One region of the Rhizobium sp. SRDI969 genome, then DNA from elsewhere that is predicted to be linked to it. Evidence: riboswitches for the same ligand, from Rfam matches in the RefSeq annotation. Region 1 holds a riboswitch; each other region holds the start of a gene.
What was found. A riboswitch is a leader RNA that binds a small molecule or an ion and turns the genes downstream of it on or off. The one in region 1 is predicted to bind cobalamin.

Region 1 (6,204 bases):
CCCAATCCCTGATATCATCAGGGGTAAAGGCATCAAGAGCGGGGCGCAGACGGGCGGAGGCCGCGCCGAAGCGTATGATGAAACGGGCATAATCCTCGGAATGGGTGATGTTGAGACCCGATTTGCCGGCCAGCAGGAATTTGCGGGCGAAGGTCGGCATGGCGTCGTAGACCGTCACCGCATGACCGGAACGGGACAGCAGTTCGGCAGCCGCGAGACCCGCCGGGCCGCCGCCGATGATCGCAATCCGTTTCTGGTTCATGGATGTCTTCGCCCGATTCTGTCTGCATTCAGTTTTGGCGCGGGCGCGGACCGCCTGCAAGGGCAGCGGTCAGTGGTGCGGATGTGTGCACTGGCCGTGGTCGGCGAGCACCTCGATGACTCGGCATTGGTCGACGCGGCCGTGGCCGCAGCCTTCCACCATGGTTTCCAGCTCGGCCTTCAGCGCCGTCAAGCTGCGGATGCGCTGCTCGACTTCGATGAGACGCGCCTTGGCGATGGCGTCGGCCGAGGCGCAAGACTGGTACGGATCATCCTGCAGGGTGAGCAGCGTGCGGATCGCCTCGATCTCGAAGCCGAGTTCGCGGGCGTGGCGGATGAAGGCGAGGCGGCTGATATCGGCGGGCTCGAAGGAGCGCTGGTTGCCCTCGCTGCGGCTCGGCGCCGCGAGCAGGCCGATGCTCTCATAATAACGGACCGTCGGCACCTTGACGCCGCTTTGGCGAGCAGCTTCACCAATGGTGATCTTTTTCATGATTTTCCTCTTGCACCTCTAGTCGCTAGAGGATGTAGGAGGGATGCTTCTGTTTGACAAGGAAGCGGATCATGGCTGAGAGCGAGACACGATACCGGGTTGGCGGCATGGATTGCGCCGGCTGCGCAACCAAGATCGATACGGCGGTCAGACGCGTGGCGGGTGTCGCCGATGTTTCCGTCTCGGTGATGGCGGGCACGATGACCGTCCGCCACGATGGCAGCAGCGATCTCAAGGTGATCGAGAGGAAGGTGACAGGGCTCGGCTATTCCGTCGCGCCGCTTGCTGGAAGCGCTGCGCCTGCGCATACCCAGGGCTCGCAGCATCGTCACGACCACGATCACGGCGATCATGCCGGCCATGATCACGGCTACGAAGGCCACGATCACGCAGGTCATGATCACGACCACCCTCACGATCATGCGAGCCATGACCATGACGGCGAAAAGGAAATCGAAGGCCTGCATGGGCACGACCATGCGCCGATGGCCGGTCCATGGTGGCAGAGCAAGAAAGGCCGTCTGACCATTCTTGCGGGCGTGGCGCTCGTTGTTGCCTACGCCGTCGGCCATCTCGTGCCGGCGATTGCGTCCTATGCCTTCATCGTCGCCATGCTGATCGGGCTGGTGCCGATCGCGCGGCGCGCTATCATTGCCGCCCTATCAGGTACACCGTTCTCGATCGAGATGCTGATGACGATTGCCGCCGTCGGCGCCGTCATCATCAATGCCGGCGAAGAGGCGGCAACCGTCGTATTCCTGTTCCTCGTCGGCGAGATGCTGGAAGGGGTGGCGGCCGGCAAGGCGCGCGAAAGCATCCAGTCGTTGGCGGGTCTGGTGCCGAAGAATGCGCTGCTCGAAGACAATGGGCAGACGCGGGAAGTGCCGGCAGAAAGCCTTGCCGTTGGCGCGACTATCATGGTTCGCCCTGGCGACCGTATCTCTGCGGACGGCATCATCATCTCAGGCGAGAGCGCAATCGACGAGGCGCCGGTGACGGGCGAAAGCACGCCGGTTCGCAAGGGCGTCGATGCCGTCGTTTTTGCCGGCACGGTCAATGGCGATGCGGTGCTCAGGGTTCGCGTCACGGCGGCGGCCGCCGACAACACCATCGCCCGTGTCGTCAAGCTGGTGGAGGAAGCGCAGGAATCGAAGGCGCCGACCGAACGCTTCATCGATCGGTTTTCGCGCTATTACACGCCCGGCGTGGTCGTGGTTGCAGCGCTGGTCGCGGTCGTTCCGCCGCTGCTGTTTGCCGGCCCGTGGGGCGAATGGGTCTATAAGGGTCTTGCCATCCTTTTGATCGGCTGCCCCTGCGCGCTCGTCATTTCGACGCCGGCGGCAATTGCCGCCTCGCTTTCGACAGGTGCGCGGCGCGGGCTGCTGATGAAGGGCGGCGCGGTGCTGGAAACGCTCGGCAAGGTGACGATGGTCGCCTTCGACAAGACAGGCACGCTGACGGAAGGCAGGCCTCAGGTCACCGATATCATCTCCTTCGGATTGAGCGAGGCGCAGGTGCTGTCGCGCGCGGCGGTGCTGGAGCAGGGTTCCAGCCATCCGCTGGCGTTGGCGATCCTCAACCGCGCCAAGTCAGACGGCGTTCCCGTGCCGCCGGCCTTCGAGCTGGAAGCGCTGGCGGGCAGGGGCGTCAGCGGCAAAGTCGGCGGCGAGACGCTGGACCTGCTGTCGCCGCCCGCCGCCCGTGAGCGCGGGGCGCTCAGTGCTGAACAGGATGCACGCATCGCGGCGCTGAACGACGAGGGCAAGAGCCTGTCGGTGCTGCTCGTCAACGGTGTTGCGGCGGGTTTGATCGCCATGCGCGACGAGCCGCGCGAGGATGCCGAGGCCGGGCTCGCTGCCCTCAAATCAGCAGGCGTCAAGGCGATGATGCTGACGGGCGACAACAAACGGACGGCGGCAGCCGTTGCCGGCATGCTCGGCATCGACTGGCGCGGCGAGATGATGCCTGAGGACAAGCAGCGGGTCGTCGGCGAATTGAAGCACCAGGGCTTCATCGTCGCCAAGGTCGGCGACGGCATCAATGATGCTCCGGCGCTGGCTGCTGCCGATATCGGCATTGCTATGGGCGGCGGCACCGATGTGGCGCTCGAGACGGCGGATGCCGCCGTGCTGCACGGACGCGTCGGCGACGTGGCGCGGATGATCGAACTTTCCAAACGCACGATGCGCAACATCCTGCAGAACATCACCATCGCACTCGGGCTGAAGGCGGTGTTCCTAGTGACGACGATCGCCGGCATTACCGGGCTCTGGCCGGCGATCCTCGCTGATACCGGCGCTACCGTGCTGGTCACGATCAACGCGCTGCGGCTGCTTCGAATAAAAATATGAATATCGTTTCGGGGAGCCGGCTTCTGTCGGCTCTTTCTGACCGGTTCTCCACAGCGCCTTTTCGTTAACGCTTCATTATCCACATCATACACGGGCGCGGCGATTCGTTGCCGCCATTGCTGCAGCGCCACAACTACTTGTTGACGTCATCAGCGATTCGAGTACCATATCTAGTGTTCGAGGTTCCGTCGATTCGTGAGGATCGGCGGCTAAGACGGGAATACGGTGCGCCTCGCCATCATGGCGAAGCAATGCCGGAGCTGCCCCCGCAACTGTAAGCGGCGAGCAACTGTCCGATTTCTGGTCACTGGAGCATGATGCTCCGGGAAGGCTGGGCAGGAGCGTTGACCCGTGAGCCAGGAGACCTGCCTCGAACGAAACGTCCACGGGCGGGGTGTCCGGAAGGTCGCGTTGCATGGCTGCGGGGAATGTCCGCATCGCGTTTCGCAGGCCCGAGCCTCCGCCCCCGAAACCTTCGTATTGTGCCACTTCGGGGTGAAGTCATGTCAGTATCTCAGTTCAGGCCGCCACCCGCTGGAGGTAGAGGGCGGAGTACGCCCAGCGGCTGAACAGCCGCATAGCTCAAATCACCAGAGATTTTTCGACGGATATCGGCAGATTTCCGATCGATCTCCTGCGTCCCAATCGCGTCACGAGGAATATCATGACCATTACCGTCTACAGCAAGCCTGCCTGCGTCCAGTGCACCGCCACCTACCGTGCCCTCGACCGGTTGGGTGTCGATTATGACATCGTCGATATCTCGCAGGATGCCGAAGCGCTCGATCGCGTCCGCAGCCTCGGCTACATGCAGGCGCCTGTCGTCATCGCCGGCGAGCAGCATTGGGCGGGCTTCCGCCCCGACATGATCAGCGCACTTTCCTGAGGAAAGGCGATGGCTCTGATCGTCTATTATTCCAGCCGATCCGAGAACACCCATCGGTTCGTCGCCAAGCTCGGACTGCGCGCAACGCGCATTCCGCCAAGTGGCGCTGACGCGTTCCATATCCGCGAACCCTTCGTGCTTGTTGTGCCGACCTATAGCGGCGACGGCGGCAAGGGTGCCGTTCCCAAGCAGGTGATCCGTTTCCTCAACGATGCGGAAAACCGAGGACACATCCGCGGCGTGATTGCCGCGGGCAACAGCAATTTCGGCGAGACATACGGGCTCGCCGGCGACGTCATCTCGAAGAAATGCCAGGTGCCTTACCTCTACCGGTTCGAGCTGCTGGGCACGGAAGCGGATGTCGCCAACGTCAAACACGGAATGGAACGGTTTTGGACACGGGAACAACTCTGACGCGGGATGCGGGCGCAAAACCGCATAACACTTTTGCTCATCCCGCCGGCGAACGCCCTTTGAAAGCGGCGGAAACGCTCGACTATCACGCGCTGAATGCGATGCTGAACCTCTATGACGATGAGGGCAGGATCCAGCTCGACAAGGATCGTTTGGCTGCCAAGCAGTATTTCCTGCAGCATGTGAACCAGAACACGGTGTTCTTTCACAACCTCCGGGAAAAGCTCGATTACCTCGTCACCGAGGGTTACTACGAGCAGGAGGTTCTCGACCAGTATTCCTTCAATTTCGTGCGCGACCTGTTCGACCAGGCCTATGCCAAGAAATTCCGTTTCCCGACCTTCCTCGGCGCCTTCAAATACTACACCAGCTATACGCTGAAGACCTTCGACGGAAAGCGCTATCTCGAGCGTTATGAGGACCGCATCTGCATGGTGGCGCTGGCGCTCGCGCGCGGCGACGAGGGGCTTGCCCGCGACATGGTCGAGGAGATCATTTCCGGCCGCTTCCAGCCGGCGACGCCGACCTTTCTCAATGCCGGCAAGAAGCAGCGCGGCGAACTGGTTTCCTGCTTCCTGCTGCGCGTTGAGGACAATATGGAATCGATCGGCCGGTCGATCAATTCGGCGCTGCAATTGTCGAAGCGTGGTGGCGGCGTGGCGCTGTCATTGACGAACATCCGCGAGGCGGGCGCGCCGATCAAACATATCGAGAACCAATCGTCAGGCATCATCCCGGTGATGAAGCTGCTCGAAGACAGTTTCTCCTATGCCAACCAGCTCGGCGCGCGCCAGGGCGCGGGGGCCGTCTATCTCAATGCCCACCACCCCGATATCATGCGCTTCCTCGATACCAAGCGCGAAAATGCCGACGAGAAGATCCGCATCAAGACACTGTCGCTCGGCGTCGTCGTGCCCGACATCACCTTCGAACTCGCGAGGAACAACGAGGACATGTACCTGTTCTCGCCCTATGACGTGGAGCGCGTCTATGGCGTGCCCTTCACCGAGATTTCGGTGACGGAAAAGTACCGCGAGATGGCGGACGACGCCCGCATCTCCAAAAAGAAGATCAAGGCGCGCGAGTTCTTCCAGGTGCTTGCCGAAATCCAGTTCGAGAGCGGCTATCCCTACATCATGTTCGAGGACACGGTGAACCGGGCGAACCCGATCGCCGGGCGCATCTCGATGAGCAATCTCTGCTCGGAGATCCTGCAGGTGAGCGAGGCCAGCGAATATCATGACGACCTTTCCTACAAACATCTCGGCAAGGATATTTCCTGCAATCTCGGCTCGCTGAATATCGCCGCGGCAATGGATTCGGGCGATTTCGGCAAGACGATCGAGACCTCGATCCGGGCGCTGACTGCCGTTTCCGACATGAGCCACATCTCTTCGGTTCCCTCGATCGAGAAGGGCAATGACGAGAGCCATGCGATCGGCCTCGGCCAGATGAATCTGCACGGCTACCTCGCCCGCGAACGCATCTTCTACGGCTCCGAGGAAGGCGTCGATTTCACCAATATCTATTTCTATACGGTGACCTATCACGCAATCCGCGCCTCGAACCTTTTGGCGGTCGAGCGGGGCACAAGTTTCAAGGGCTTCGAGGAGTCGAAATATGCCTCCGGCGAATATTTCGACAAATATACAGACCGGCTCTGGCACCCGGCGACGGAGGCGGTGAGGACGCTGTTCGAGACGTCGGGCATTCACATTCCGACGCAGGAAGATTGGGCGGCATTGAAGACGGCGGTGATGGCCTCCGGCCTCTATAACCAGAACCTGCAGGCGGTGCCG
Region 2 (6,204 bases), on a different replicon from region 1:
TGCAGTTCGCTTTTCTTCAACTCGCCGAGACTGCTTCGCAGGCGCACCAGCAAGACCGAGAACAGGATCGCGATCACCAAGGCGGCAATCGAAAGCGCCGGCATCAATCGGCCGATCACCCTCGAACCGGGAAGATCGGGCCGCCATACGATAAAGCCGATCGGTTCGCCGTTTGCCGTGGCGTCAATCTGGAACGCAACCTCGTTTTCGTCTGCATCGGCCGTGCGCGCGAAGCGGGCGCCGTTAAGGCCCTGTTGCCGGCTCAATTCGTCCAGCGCCGCACCATCGATAAAGCGCACGACGAGCAGGAATTGCCGCGTCGGCTGGCTCTGCCTCTCATTGGTCTCGTTGATGGCGACGATGCCGACGATCGTCGGCCGACCTTCCAGCCGCATCAGATTGGCGAGCGCACGGTTGGAGCGGGCGGCACTCGCAAGGCGGCTTTCCATTGAAGACGGCGTTCGTTCGTTGGAAACCGTGCCTTGTCTTACCCCAAGGCGGGCATCCCGAAGGAGGGGCAAGAAGAGAGGCTTCATCCAGCGATAACGCTTTTCCGTTTGGGCATCCGCCAGCATGAGCAGTTGCGCCTTCTCGTCGACGACAAAGGCCTGATCGTAGCCGAAGGCGGACATTGCGGTTTGGCTGATCGCACTTCCGGCCGCCGCCGTCAGAACGGCATCGAGGCTGGAGGAACCTCCGGTCGACCGGGCGGCCGGATAAACGCGTGTGAGATAGCCGTTGCCGAACTGGCCGATAACATGCGCGACTTGATCGACCTGCTCCAGCAGGCGGGCATTTACAAGCTGGCGCTGTCGATCAAGAGCGGCAGCGTCGCTCTCGGTTCCCGCCCACAGTGCCGAAAGCACGACAAGACCGATAGCGCCAAGTCCGCTGACGGCAATCAGAAACAGAATTCTTCCCGAAGCGATCCAGGATTTCTGAAACGTGTTGGAGCTGGAAGGAAGAACGATGTGCAAGCCTGGACCCCTGAACACCACGACGTGGGCGTATTCGTCGAAGCTAACAAAGAAGCGTTCACGTAGAATTAAAGGCTGCGGCGCACTATAGGGCGAGATCGACTATGCCCCAAGGAGCTCCTGACGATGTTGCGCATATCCATACGGACTATATTGCGCGGAGCGCTGATGGCAGGCGGGATCGGTATCTTTTTGGCCGCCTCGCCGTTCGAGGTGGCTGCGCAAGATCGCATGCCGATGAGAATTGCCGTCGAAGGTGCGTTTCCGCCCTTCAACTATCTCGATGCAAATAACGAGCTTCAGGGCTTCGACATCGATATTGCCAATGCCCTGTGCGAGGTTGGCAAGTTCGAATGCCAATTCATCATCGAGAAGTGGGACGACATCATCCCCGATCTCGTTGCCGACAAATACGACGCGATCATCTCATCCATGTCGATGAGCCTTGAGCGGCGTCAAAAGGTTGCCTTCACTGAAAAATACTACAACAGCCCGTCGGTGTTCATCGCTCGGAAGGATTCGTCGATCAATGATGTCAGCCCCGCCGGCCTCAGCGGCAAGATCCTCGGGGTGACGTCGTCGACGGCGCAGGAATCCTACGCCAACCATCTCTATCCGGAGATGAAAAAGAAGGTCTTCCGGTCTTCGCCTGAATTGTACAAGGGGTTGTCGGACGGCAGCGTCGATATCATCCTGGAGGACAAACTCGCCATCTACGACTGGATCGCCAACACCAAGGCGGGAACCTGCTGCGAGTTCAAAGGGCCGGATCTGGTCGACGTCACATACTTCGGCGAAGGTGCCGGCATCGCGCTGCGCCTGGACGACAAGGAGCGTTTGACGCGCCTGAACGAAGCGCTGAAAAGTATCAAGGCGGACGGGACCTATGACATGATCAACGCAAAATATTTCCCGTTCAGCATCCAGTAATTCGTCAAATTGTCATGTGGCAAATGCGGAATGGCCGGTTTACCGCCGACCATTCCTATTGTGTAAAGTCCTCAGTCGTAACCGCTACGCGGCTTTCGCGAGCTCACCGTGCGGATCGAGGACATATTTTGTCGCCGCTCCGTGGTCGAAGCTCTCATATCCACTGGCGGCATCGTCGAGCGGGATGACCTTGGCGTTGACGATATCGGCAATGGGCAGCCGGTCGTGGAGGATCGCCTGCATGAGTTGACGATTATATTTGATCACCGGAGTCTGGCCGGTGTGGAAGGACTGCGCCTTGGCCCATCCGAGCCCGAAGCGGAGCGAGAGATTGCCGTGTTTGGCGGCGTTGTCGACGGCGCCCGGATCCTCGGTGACGTAGAGGCCGGGAATGCCGATCGAACCCGCGGCACGGGTAATCTCCATCATCTGATTGAGGACGATCGCCGGCTGTTCCCCGCCCGAGTGGCCGCGCGCCTCGAAGCCGACCGCATCGATGGCGCTGTCCACTTCGTTGGTGCCGACGACCTGTGCGATCATGTCGCCAAGACGGTCGCTCTTCGACAGGTCGATCGGTTCGAAGCCGACCTTCGCCGCATGTGCCAGACGGTCCTTGTTGAAATCACCGATCATCACGACCGCAGCACCGAGAATGCGAGCCGAGGCGGCAGCCGCAAGGCCGACGGGGCCGGCGCCGGCGACGTAGACGGTCGAGCCTACTCCAACGCCTGCACGCACGGCGCCATGGAAGCCGGTGGGCAGAATGTCGGAGAGCATGGTGAGGTCCCGGATCTTCGCCATTGCCTTGTCCCGATCGGGGATTTTCAGCAGGTTGAAATCTGCATAGGGAATGGTGACATAGCGTGCCTGTCCGCCGATCCAGCCGCCCATGTCGACATAACCGTAAGCACCGCCGGCGCGGGCGGGGTTTACCGTCAAGCAGACGCCGGTATCCTGGGACTTGCAGCAGCGGCAGCGGCCGCAGGCGACATTGAACGGCACCGAGACGATATCGCCGATGTCGAGCATCTCGACGTCGATGCCTTTCTCGATGATCTCGCCGGTGATTTCATGACCGAGGACCAGGCCCGGCATCGCCGTCGTGCGGCCGCGAACCATGTGCTGATCGGAGCCGCAGATATTGGTCGAGATCACCTTCAGGATAACGCCGTGTTCGATGCGGCGGCCGTCGGGCGCTTCCAGCTTCGGGTCGTCGATGTCGCGAACTTCGACCTTGCCCGGCCGGAGATAGACGACGCCTCTATTTTTGCTCATGGATTCCTCCCACTTGTTTGAATGCCTCGATGTGCAACCGATGCAGTCGATGGCAACTTCCCTCCGGCCTGCCTCCTCTGCAGCCCGGTGTCCAAAACACGCGGATACCGCCGCACCGGGCGATATTCGAATTTTCAAAACGGACAGATTGGATCCAGTAGAGGAGTGAACGCAACGGTTTTCGCCTGTCGTTCCGCTCGTGACCGTCTGCCGCAATCCGTCGATTTGCTGCGCAAGAGCTGGTTTCCGGCTCCAGAATCTCCTTCCGATCCATCTCGATATCTTTCCGGATGTCTATCCGGCGATTTCCTTGAGGATTTCAGTTCTTCTACCGCTGCGGGGCAGCGCCGGCGTCGGGCCGGCTGCCAATGGTCCATTTCGCCAGTTTGCGAGATAGCGCCTTGGACACAACAAACAAACCATGCCTGACGGAAAACAGCGATCAAGAAAACGACATGCGCGCAACTCAAAGACGACAGTCGGTAAAGTCGCAAAAGATCGCTGCGCAGGAGAAATAGTTGATCCCGCGAATACGGCGGTTTTCCGGTTCGTCCCGAAAGATTTAATCGCGGCCTAAAGACTTGAGGCGCGACGCGGTCGCCGGCTGCGGCTGACGTCGAGTGCCGTGTGCCAGAACACCGTGGCGAGGATGATCGCGCCGCCGAAAAAGGTGGCGACGGGCGGCTCTTCGGAAAATAGCAGCCAAACCCAGAAGGGCGTGAGCACGATTTCCATCGTGCCGATCAGCGCCGCCTCCGCCGGCGGCATCCGCTTCGCCCCGGCAAGGAAAAGCACCAGCGCGAGGGAGAAATTGGTCGCGCCGAAGGCGGCAAGAACGATCCAGTTGTGCAGGTCCAGCGAGCCGACCGAACCGAACGGAGCGAAGATGACGAGCGTCAAGAAGGCGCTGATCACGGTCGGCGGCAGGCTCGGCACGTCGGGACTGATGCGCGGGATGATGATGACCAGAGCGAAGGAAACGGTCATGCCGAGCGCCAGCAGGTCGCCCCAACCGGTGCCGCCGCCGATCGACGAGGCGACGATGACCGCGACGCCGAGGAGCGAGATGCCGCCGGCAATCAACGTCCGCCTGGCAACTCTCTCCCTGAGGATAAGCCAGCCGAGCAACGCTGCGATAAACGGCGCGGTCGCATAGATCATCGTCACATTGGCGACGGTGGTCATGTAAAGCGCGCCGATGAAGCATCCCTGACTGAAGGTCTGGCATGCGATCATCGCAAGACTGGACGGATGGAAGACGGAACGCCATTGCTGCCGTGAAATACCCCCCTCGAGGAAAAAGCAGGGGATCAGCAGGAACAGGCCTCCGAACAACGACCGCCAGGCGATCGCCGTCCATACGTCGGTGGTCAGGAGTCGCGAATAAACGCCGCTCGCGCTCCAGGCAAGTGTCGCGGCAACGATGAGAAGCACACCCTTCTCGTGCTCGCTGCCTGCGAGGCGTCTGGCCGGATTTTCAATGGTCACGCAGATATTCTCAAAGAAGGAAGTCGAACGCGGCTCTTTTGTGCGCTGAAAATTGACATCAGACAAACGAATAGTAGTGATGACTATCATCGATTTTTTCTATGGCTATTCCATGCATGAGCCGATTGAGAGCGACCTGCTGAGAACCTTCCTGGTCGTTGCCGAAACCTCCAATTTCTCCGCCGCTGCCCAGCGCATCGGGCGGACGCAGTCGGCCGTCAGCACCCAGATCAAGAGGCTTGAGCAGACGATCGGCGAAACGCTGTTCGAGCGTGGCGCCCGCGGTGTGCTGCTCACACGCCAGGGCATACAGCTCGTGCCCTATGCCCGCAGGATCATCGATCTCCTGAACGAGGCCGCCGCGACGATCCGCAGCAAACCGTTGGACGGGCCAGTACGCATCGGAATTCCCGAGGAATACAGCCAGACGGTGCTGCCGGCAGCCCTTGCGGCTTTCGCAGTACGCCACCCGGCCGTCGAGGTCACCGTGTCCTGCGACTACACCGTCCGCAACCTCGCCGCCCTCGAGCGGGATGAGCTCGATCTGGCCGTCGTTTTCGACTGGAGCGATGAGACCAAAGGCGAGGTCATCTGCATCGATCCCACGGTCTGGGTCACATCGATGGTGCACCGGCTGCACGACATCGATCCCCTGCCGATAGCGACCTATCGCAACTCCACGTGGTCGCGCGATTTTGCGCTCCGGTCGCTGGAGCAGATCGGCCGCAATTATCGGATCGCATTCATCGCCGATACCGGCTCGGGTCTCAAGAATGCCGTCATTGCCGGCCTTGCCGTCACCACGCTTTCCCGCAGCAGCATTCCGCCCGGCTGCCGAGAGCTCACCGCCGAAGACGGTTTCCCGCCGGTCGATTCTTCCAAGGTCGTGCTCCGCCGGAGCACTTACCGTTCCAGCGAGGCTATGCGTGAACTTGCCGAAATGATACGGGACGCGTTCCAGCCTATGCCCGTATAGCCGATGACGTGACGCGGCGGCGCAAGCGGCGCCGAGTCTCGGACGGGCTCTCGGAAAAACTCGCCCTGTAGCTTCTCGCAAAGGCTGAGGCCGAGTTGAAGCCGGTCGCCGCTGCGATGTCGGCAAACGAGGCTGTCGTCTCGATTACCTTGCGGCGGGCCGCATTTAAGCGCAGCGCGAGATAATGCACATGCGGCGGCGCGCCGATGCTTTGCTGGAAGAGATCCTGCAGATGCCGAGCGCTGATGCCCACCCGGCGGGCGAGCCGCGTGAGGATCAGAGGCTGCTCGATATGCTCCTCCATCAGCCGTACTGCCTGCGTCACGCGGGGATCGTGCATGCGCAGTCCGGCCGAGGCTGCGGAAAGTGATTCATCGGCATGGAAGGACGGCTGCTCGTAACGGAACAGCCGGCTGACCTCGAGTGCCAGCGAATAGCCCTGCCGTTGCCGGATCACCTCCAGCATCAGGTCGACGGTCGGAAGCGAACCCGAGGTTGTCAGCCGCTTGCCGTCGATGACGAAACGATCCTTGACCGCCCGCACCTCGGGATAGGCGA
Region 3 (6,204 bases), 1.6 Mb from region 1:
ACGATCGCAATCGAATTGGTCCGACGACCCCTCTGATTCGCGGGCAGAGCGGGTGTGCCATTTGACCCTTTGCGAAAACTTGAGCCACCCCGCATTTCCATACTGTCGCCCGTAGCCGATTGATGTATGGAGGGAGCTCAAAAGACGTGCACGGAGGCGGCGATGGATCACCTGGAAAAATCGAAGACGGAAAAGAACTTGACGAGCGGCGATCTCGACGAGCAGGCGCTTTTCTTCCACCGCTATCCCCGCCCCGGCAAGCTGGAGATCCAGGCGACCAAGCCGCTCGGCAACCAGCGCGACCTGGCGCTCGCCTATTCGCCGGGCGTTGCCGCCCCTTGCCTTGCCATCCGCGACAATCCCGAAATGGCGGCCGAATATACCTCGCGCGCCAATCTCGTCGCCGTCATCTCCAACGGCACCGCCGTGCTCGGCCTCGGCAATATCGGCCCGCTTGCCTCCAAGCCGGTCATGGAGGGCAAGGCCGTGCTCTTCAAGAAATTCGCCGGCATCGACGTCTTCGACATCGAGATCGACGCCGCAGCCGTCGACCAGATGGTTTCGACCATCGCCTCGCTGGAGCCGACTTTCGGCGGCATCAATCTTGAGGACATCAAGGCGCCGGAATGTTTCGAGGTCGAGCGGCGCCTGCGCGAGAAGATGAAAATCCCGGTCTTCCACGACGACCAGCACGGCACGGCGATCATCGTTGCCGCCGCGATCCTGAACGGGCTGGAACTCGCCGGCAAGGACATCGCCGACATCAAGATCGTCGCCTCCGGCGCCGGTGCTGCCGCCCTTGCCTGCCTCAACCTGCTGGTCATTCTCGGGGCGAAGCGCGAAAACATCTGGGTCCACGATCTAGAAGGCCTGGTCTATGAGGGCCGGGTCGAGCTGATGGACGAATGGAAATCCATCTACGCCCAGAAGAGCGATACGCGCACGCTCGCCGAAAACATCGGCGGCGCCGACGTCTTTTTGGGCCTTTCGGCCGCCGGCGTGCTGAAACCCGAGCTGCTGGCGCAGATGGCCGACAAGCCGCTGATCATGGCGCTCGCCAATCCGACGCCGGAGATCATGCCCGATCTCGCCCGTGCCGCCCGCCCCGACGCAATGATCTGCACCGGCCGTTCGGATTTCGCCAACCAGGTCAACAACGTCCTCTGCTTTCCCTATATCTTTCGCGGCGCGCTCGATTGCGGCGCTGAGACGATCAACGAGGAAATGAAGATGGCGGCGGTGCGCGCCATCGCAGCCCTTGCCCGCGAAGAGCCGTCCGATGTCGCCGCCCGCGCCTATTCCGGTGAAACTCCGGTCTTCGGCCCCGACTACCTGATCCCCTCGCCCTTCGATCCGCGCCTGATCCTGCGCATCGCGCCTGCCGTTGCCAAGGCCGCCGAACAGAGCGGCGTCGCGCGCCGCCCGATCCAGGATTTCGACGCCTATCTCGACCAGTTGAACCGCTTCGTCTTCCGCTCCGGCTTCGTCATGAAGCCGATCTTCACCGCGGCCAAGGCTGCAGAGCGCAAGCGTGTCATCTTCTCCGAAGGTGAGGACGAGCGCGTGCTCCGCGCCGCCCAGGTGCTGCTTGAGGAAGGCCTTGCCGAACCGATCCTGATTGGCCGCCCGCAAGTCATTGAGACGCGCCTGAAGCGCTACGGCTTGCGCATTCGGCCGTTGCAGGATTTCGAGGTCATCAACCCGGAAGACGATCCGCGCTTCCGCGAATATGTCGATCTCTATTTCTCCCTCGTCGGCCGCCGCGGCGTCATCCCGGAAGCGGCCCGCACGATCGTACGCACCAACACCACCGTCATCGGCGCGCTGGCGCTGAGGCGCGGCGAGGCCGATGCGCTGATCTGCGGCCTCGAAGGCCGCTACGAGAAGCACCTGCGCGACGTCCGCCAGATCATCGGCAAGCGCAAGAATGTCCGCGATTTCTCCGCACTCAGCCTGATGATTTCGCAGCGCGGCGCCACCTTCTTCACCGACACCTACGTCACCTTCAATCCGACTGCCGAGGAGGTTGCCGAGGCGACGGTGCTGGCGGCCGAGGAAATCCGCCGTTTCGGCCTCACGCCGCGCGCCGCGCTAGTCTCGCATTCCAACTTCGGCTCGCGTGAGTCCGAAAGCGCCACGAAGATGCGCAACGCCCTGCAGCTCGTGCGCGAAGCCGCGCCCGACCTCGAGGTCGACGGCGAGATGCACGGCGAAAGCGCCATCACCGAAGCGCTGCGCAAGCGCGTCATGCCGGACACGACCCTGCACGACGAGGCGAACCTCCTGGTCTTCCCGAACCTCGACGCCGCCAACATCACCCTCGGTGTGGTCAAGTCGATGACCGACGGCCTGCATGTCGGCCCGATCCTGCTCGGCACCGCCCTGCCCGCCCACATTCTCGCCCCCTCGGTCACCTCCCGCGGCGTCGTCAATATGGCGGCACTCGCCGTCGTCGAGGCATCGCAACCGGCTTGAGCCGGCTCAGACTGCCGACAAAGCCGGCAACGCCTCTTTCGTCATGCTCGGGCTTGTCCCGAGCATCTGCAGCCGGTTGATATCGAGCAGATATGAGGCCCGGGGCGTGGGATAGTACGAGCGGCCCCTGAAGCCGCTCCGACACATGTCCTGATGCCCTACCAGGCACTCCGTATCGACAGACGTCCTTTATCCGCGAGCGCATCCGCGCGCTCGTTGCCGGCAATGCCGGAATGGCCTTTGCACCAGGCAATGGTCACCAGGCCATTCTGGGATAGTTGAAGATCGACCGCCTTCCAGAGTTCCGCATTGGCGATCGTTCGCCTTCGCGCATTCCCATTCGGGCTGCTTTTCTTCCAGCCGTTGTTCTTCCAGATATGTCGCCAGCTGTTGCAGCCTTTGATGGCGTAGATGGAATCCGACCAGATGGTCACGGGCTCGCCGCTTGCCTCGCTGTTGATCCAAACCACAGCCTTGAGGACGGCCATCACTTCCATCGAATTATTGGCGGAATCTTCCGCGCCACCGAAGCCGGACGCAATTTCCGCGGCATCGCAATAAACGACGAATGCCCAACCTCCGTGCCCAGGACCGGGTTCATAACAGCCGTCCACGAAGACGTGGAAGCCGTGTTGGGTTTCCGGCAGCCCGACTATCGTTGCGGGAGCTGAGTTCATTGGCAATTCCTGTCATTTTCAGCGTCCGGATATGAGTACGTTTCTCAAGCGCCCCAGGAGATTGGAGTGGGCACTTGGCCTCGTTGATTACCATCGGCAGCTTCTTCATAATCGAACACTGGGTCTTTGGCTGTCCGCTGGATAAAATCCCGAAAATACGCTAGGAATATCTCCAAGCTTATTAAGAGAAACAAGCTAAGAGACAAGGCGCGGCGGATGGACGCCGACAGTGACCGATCGATTCTTTGCTCATTCCGGGGCGACGCCGTGAAACGCCGAAACCTGTCTCTTGCCCTCTTCCTTGTCTTCGCAGCGCCCGCTGCCGGGCAGTCCATTACTATCTGTGAGGATCTGCGTGGCCGCCTCGCCGACCTGCCGCGGTCGATCGGCAATACCAACGGTCCGGAAGCGCGCCAATATGCCAGCGCCATGGCCGAGCAGAACCTCGAGCTGCGCAAGGTCCGCAACGAGCTGCGCGGCAACGGCTGCACCTCGGGCAGCATGGTCGTCATCGGCGGCGAAAATGCCGATTATTGCGCCGAGCTGTCGCAGTCCGAAGCCCGGATGATCGACAACATCCGCTATCTCCAGGACCGCCGTGACGAGCTGCGCAACCAGACCGACGGCAATGAGGACGCGCGCCGCGAGCTGACCGCCGCTCTCGACCGCAATGGCTGCAACAGCGAAAACTTCTATGCCCCGAGCGATCGCAGCGCCGACGACCTCGCCCCGAGCGTCGAAGAACAGGCGATGCGCACCGACACCTTTATTCCGCTCGGCGGCGGTGAAGAGGTCGATCCGCGTTACGGCGTGCCGCGGGCCGAAATGCTCTCGCCGGTCAGCACCATGTGCGTGCGCAGCTGTGACGGCGGCTTCTTTCCGATCAGTTCGAACGCCACATCGGTCGATTTCGGCCGCGACGCACAGACCTGCGCCAAGATGTGCCCGGGCATCGAGACCGAACTGTTCTATCGTGACGTGACGAGCACCGAAGCCTCGAACATGATCTCGGTCGCAACGGGCACGCCCTACAGCGCCATGAAAAATGCCTTTGCCTACAAGAACCGCACGCCCGGGGAAAAGTCCTCCTGCGCCTGCAATCTCACCGCCTATTATGAGGAGATGCGCGGCAAGCAGGTGGTGAGCGAACCACCGCAGCAGAGCTCCATTACCACTATCCGCACCAATCCCCCGGCGAAGGATGCCGCAGCTGCGCCGCAACCATCCGTTCCCGAGCGCCCCTACGATCCGACGCAGAACCGCGTCCGTCAGGTCGGCCCCCAGTTTCTCGCCGGCGATCAGGGCTCGATCGACCTCACCAATCCGGCAACGCCGGGCCCGCAACCACAACAACAGCAGTGATATCAATCAAGCCACCCAAACCGCGCGGCGGTTTTGGGACTACGACATGCGTCTTCGATGCGACGCACTTTATTTAGGGCTCGCTTCGTCCCCATCCATCATGAAAGACGAGTTCCTCAAGCGGCAGCCGCTGCCGCCAGCCTTTGACGGAGAGTTCCGGCTCGTCATAGAGCCGATCGACGAAACCGGCACAGAGCCAGGCGACCACCTCGATATGCTCGGGTATGCCGAGAATGCTCTTCAGGTCGCCTTCATGAAAGATGCTGACCCAGCCGACGCCGACCCCTTCCGCCCGCGCGGCAAGCCAGAGGTTCTGGATGGCGCAGACTGTGGAATAGCTATCCATCCTCGGATTGTGCGTACGCCCCAGCACCACGCTGCCGCCGCGGGTGGGATCGCAGGTCACGCAGATCCCGAGCGGCGCCTCCGTAATGCCTTCGAGCTTAAGCGAACGATATGCCTGCCGCCGTTCGCCTTCGAACATCAGCGCCGCCTCCTCGTTGGCGCTGGCAAAGGCATTCCGGACGCGCGCCCGCACAGTCGGGCTTTTCACCAGAATGAAATTCCACGGCTGCATGAAACCAACCGACGGCGCGTGATGGGCGGCCGTCAACAGACGCTCCACGACATCGTCTGGCAAGGGATCAGGCAGGAACTGGCTGCGAACGTCGCGCCGCGTCATGATCGCATGATAGACGGCCTCGCGTTCGGCCAAGGAAAAACCGGACGCCGCCGAAAGGGCATCCTCATCAAAGGGTCGCATCGTCAAATCCCCAACAACGCAACCGCCCCGCCGTCCGCGCGGATCGGTCTATCTAGCCAGGCCGGTCTTCTGACTGGGCGTCATCCGTCTGCCGCAGCCTTCCCGGCAAGAAGCCAGTGGCGTGATAAGCGGCAAACGTCGGCCTTACAGCGTTGGGCACGTTCCGGCTTTGCACCGGATTCCCGATTCTCCCGCCTTACCGGCGGGCACCTGACGGCGCATCTATTTCAGGAAAGCGCGGCGGCGGCAAGGCGGCCCGCACGCCGCCGACACGCTGCATGGCCTTCGGCGATGTCGATGACGCCGACAGCAGCCAGGCAACCGCGATCAATGCCGTTGCCCAGCGTATCTCCATCCCTCCACCGTCCAGCACGATACGACAGTACCCGCCGGTTCGCTGGGCTTGGCGCCCGCAGGCGCCAGGGTGAAACGACCCGCATGTACCCCAGCACCATTCTACTTTATGATTTATTCACACATCAAATACACACTGCGTTTACGCGTTTTGGGTTGCTATCAGGACATGGGCATGAGGGCTCATGATGTGACCGTCAGCGTCGATGCCCGTATTGATACGCCAGTCCGGAACATGTCCGACTGAGCCGCAATTCTAGGCCGCCGCGGAATGTTCCAATTTTTGAAAACGATGCCTCTGACCGCCAAGCTGGCGGCGATTATCGTTGCCGTGAACCTCTGCGGCATTTCCGCTTTCGCCACCTATACCTGGATGTACGAAACCCGGGCCTTGATCGATGGCGCCAAGGCGAACTGGTCCAAGGATGCCGAGCAATTTGCCTCTCTGGCAGCGGGCGGCGTGAAATGGGGGAAGGCGAACGCCGTTCGAGAGGCTTATTCGCTCTACCGCGACGACCCCTCGCTCGATCTCGTGCAGTTTGCCGCATTCAACGCCGAACCTGCCGCCGTCGA

Region 2: another riboswitch for cobalamin. It lies ahead of fdhA (formaldehyde dehydrogenase, glutathione-independent); the one in region 1 lies ahead of nrdH (glutaredoxin-like protein NrdH).
Region 3: another riboswitch for cobalamin. It lies ahead of bluB (5,6-dimethylbenzimidazole synthase); the one in region 1 lies ahead of nrdH (glutaredoxin-like protein NrdH).

The regions. Positions count from the first base shown of each region.
Region 1 is NZ_CP104035.1:3,873,840-3,880,043, reverse strand. Features, by position in the region: gene N2A41_RS19215 (TIGR03862 family flavoprotein) at 1-262, opposite strand, end outside; gene N2A41_RS19210 (MerR family transcriptional regulator) at 332-754, opposite strand; gene N2A41_RS19205 (heavy metal translocating P-type ATPase) at 826-3,105, shown strand; cobalamin riboswitch at 3,269-3,492, shown strand; gene nrdH (glutaredoxin-like protein NrdH) at 3,770-3,991, shown strand; gene nrdI (class Ib ribonucleoside-diphosphate reductase assembly flavoprotein NrdI) at 4,001-4,405, shown strand; gene nrdE (class 1b ribonucleoside-diphosphate reductase subunit alpha) at 4,384-6,204, shown strand, end outside.
Region 2 is NZ_CP104039.1:154,999-161,202, forward strand. Features, by position in the region: gene N2A41_RS32440 (putative bifunctional diguanylate cyclase/phosphodiesterase) at 1-998, opposite strand, end outside; gene N2A41_RS32445 (transporter substrate-binding domain-containing protein) at 1,104-1,907, shown strand; gene fdhA (formaldehyde dehydrogenase, glutathione-independent) at 1,992-3,182, opposite strand; cobalamin riboswitch at 3,402-3,601, opposite strand; gene N2A41_RS32455 (DMT family transporter) at 3,756-4,670, opposite strand; gene N2A41_RS32460 (LysR substrate-binding domain-containing protein) at 4,783-5,646, shown strand; gene N2A41_RS32465 (GlxA family transcriptional regulator) at 5,633-6,204, opposite strand, start outside.
Region 3 is NZ_CP104035.1:2,231,579-2,237,782, forward strand. Features, by position in the region: gene N2A41_RS11245 (NADP-dependent malic enzyme) at 163-2,475, shown strand; partial or broken gene N2A41_RS11250 (ribonuclease H family protein) at 2,634-3,168, opposite strand; gene N2A41_RS11255 (DUF2865 domain-containing protein) at 3,420-4,514, shown strand; gene bluB (5,6-dimethylbenzimidazole synthase) at 4,588-5,277, opposite strand; cobalamin riboswitch at 5,320-5,506, opposite strand; gene N2A41_RS11265 (hypothetical protein) at 5,474-5,632, opposite strand; gene N2A41_RS11270 (methyl-accepting chemotaxis protein) at 5,903-6,204, shown strand, end outside.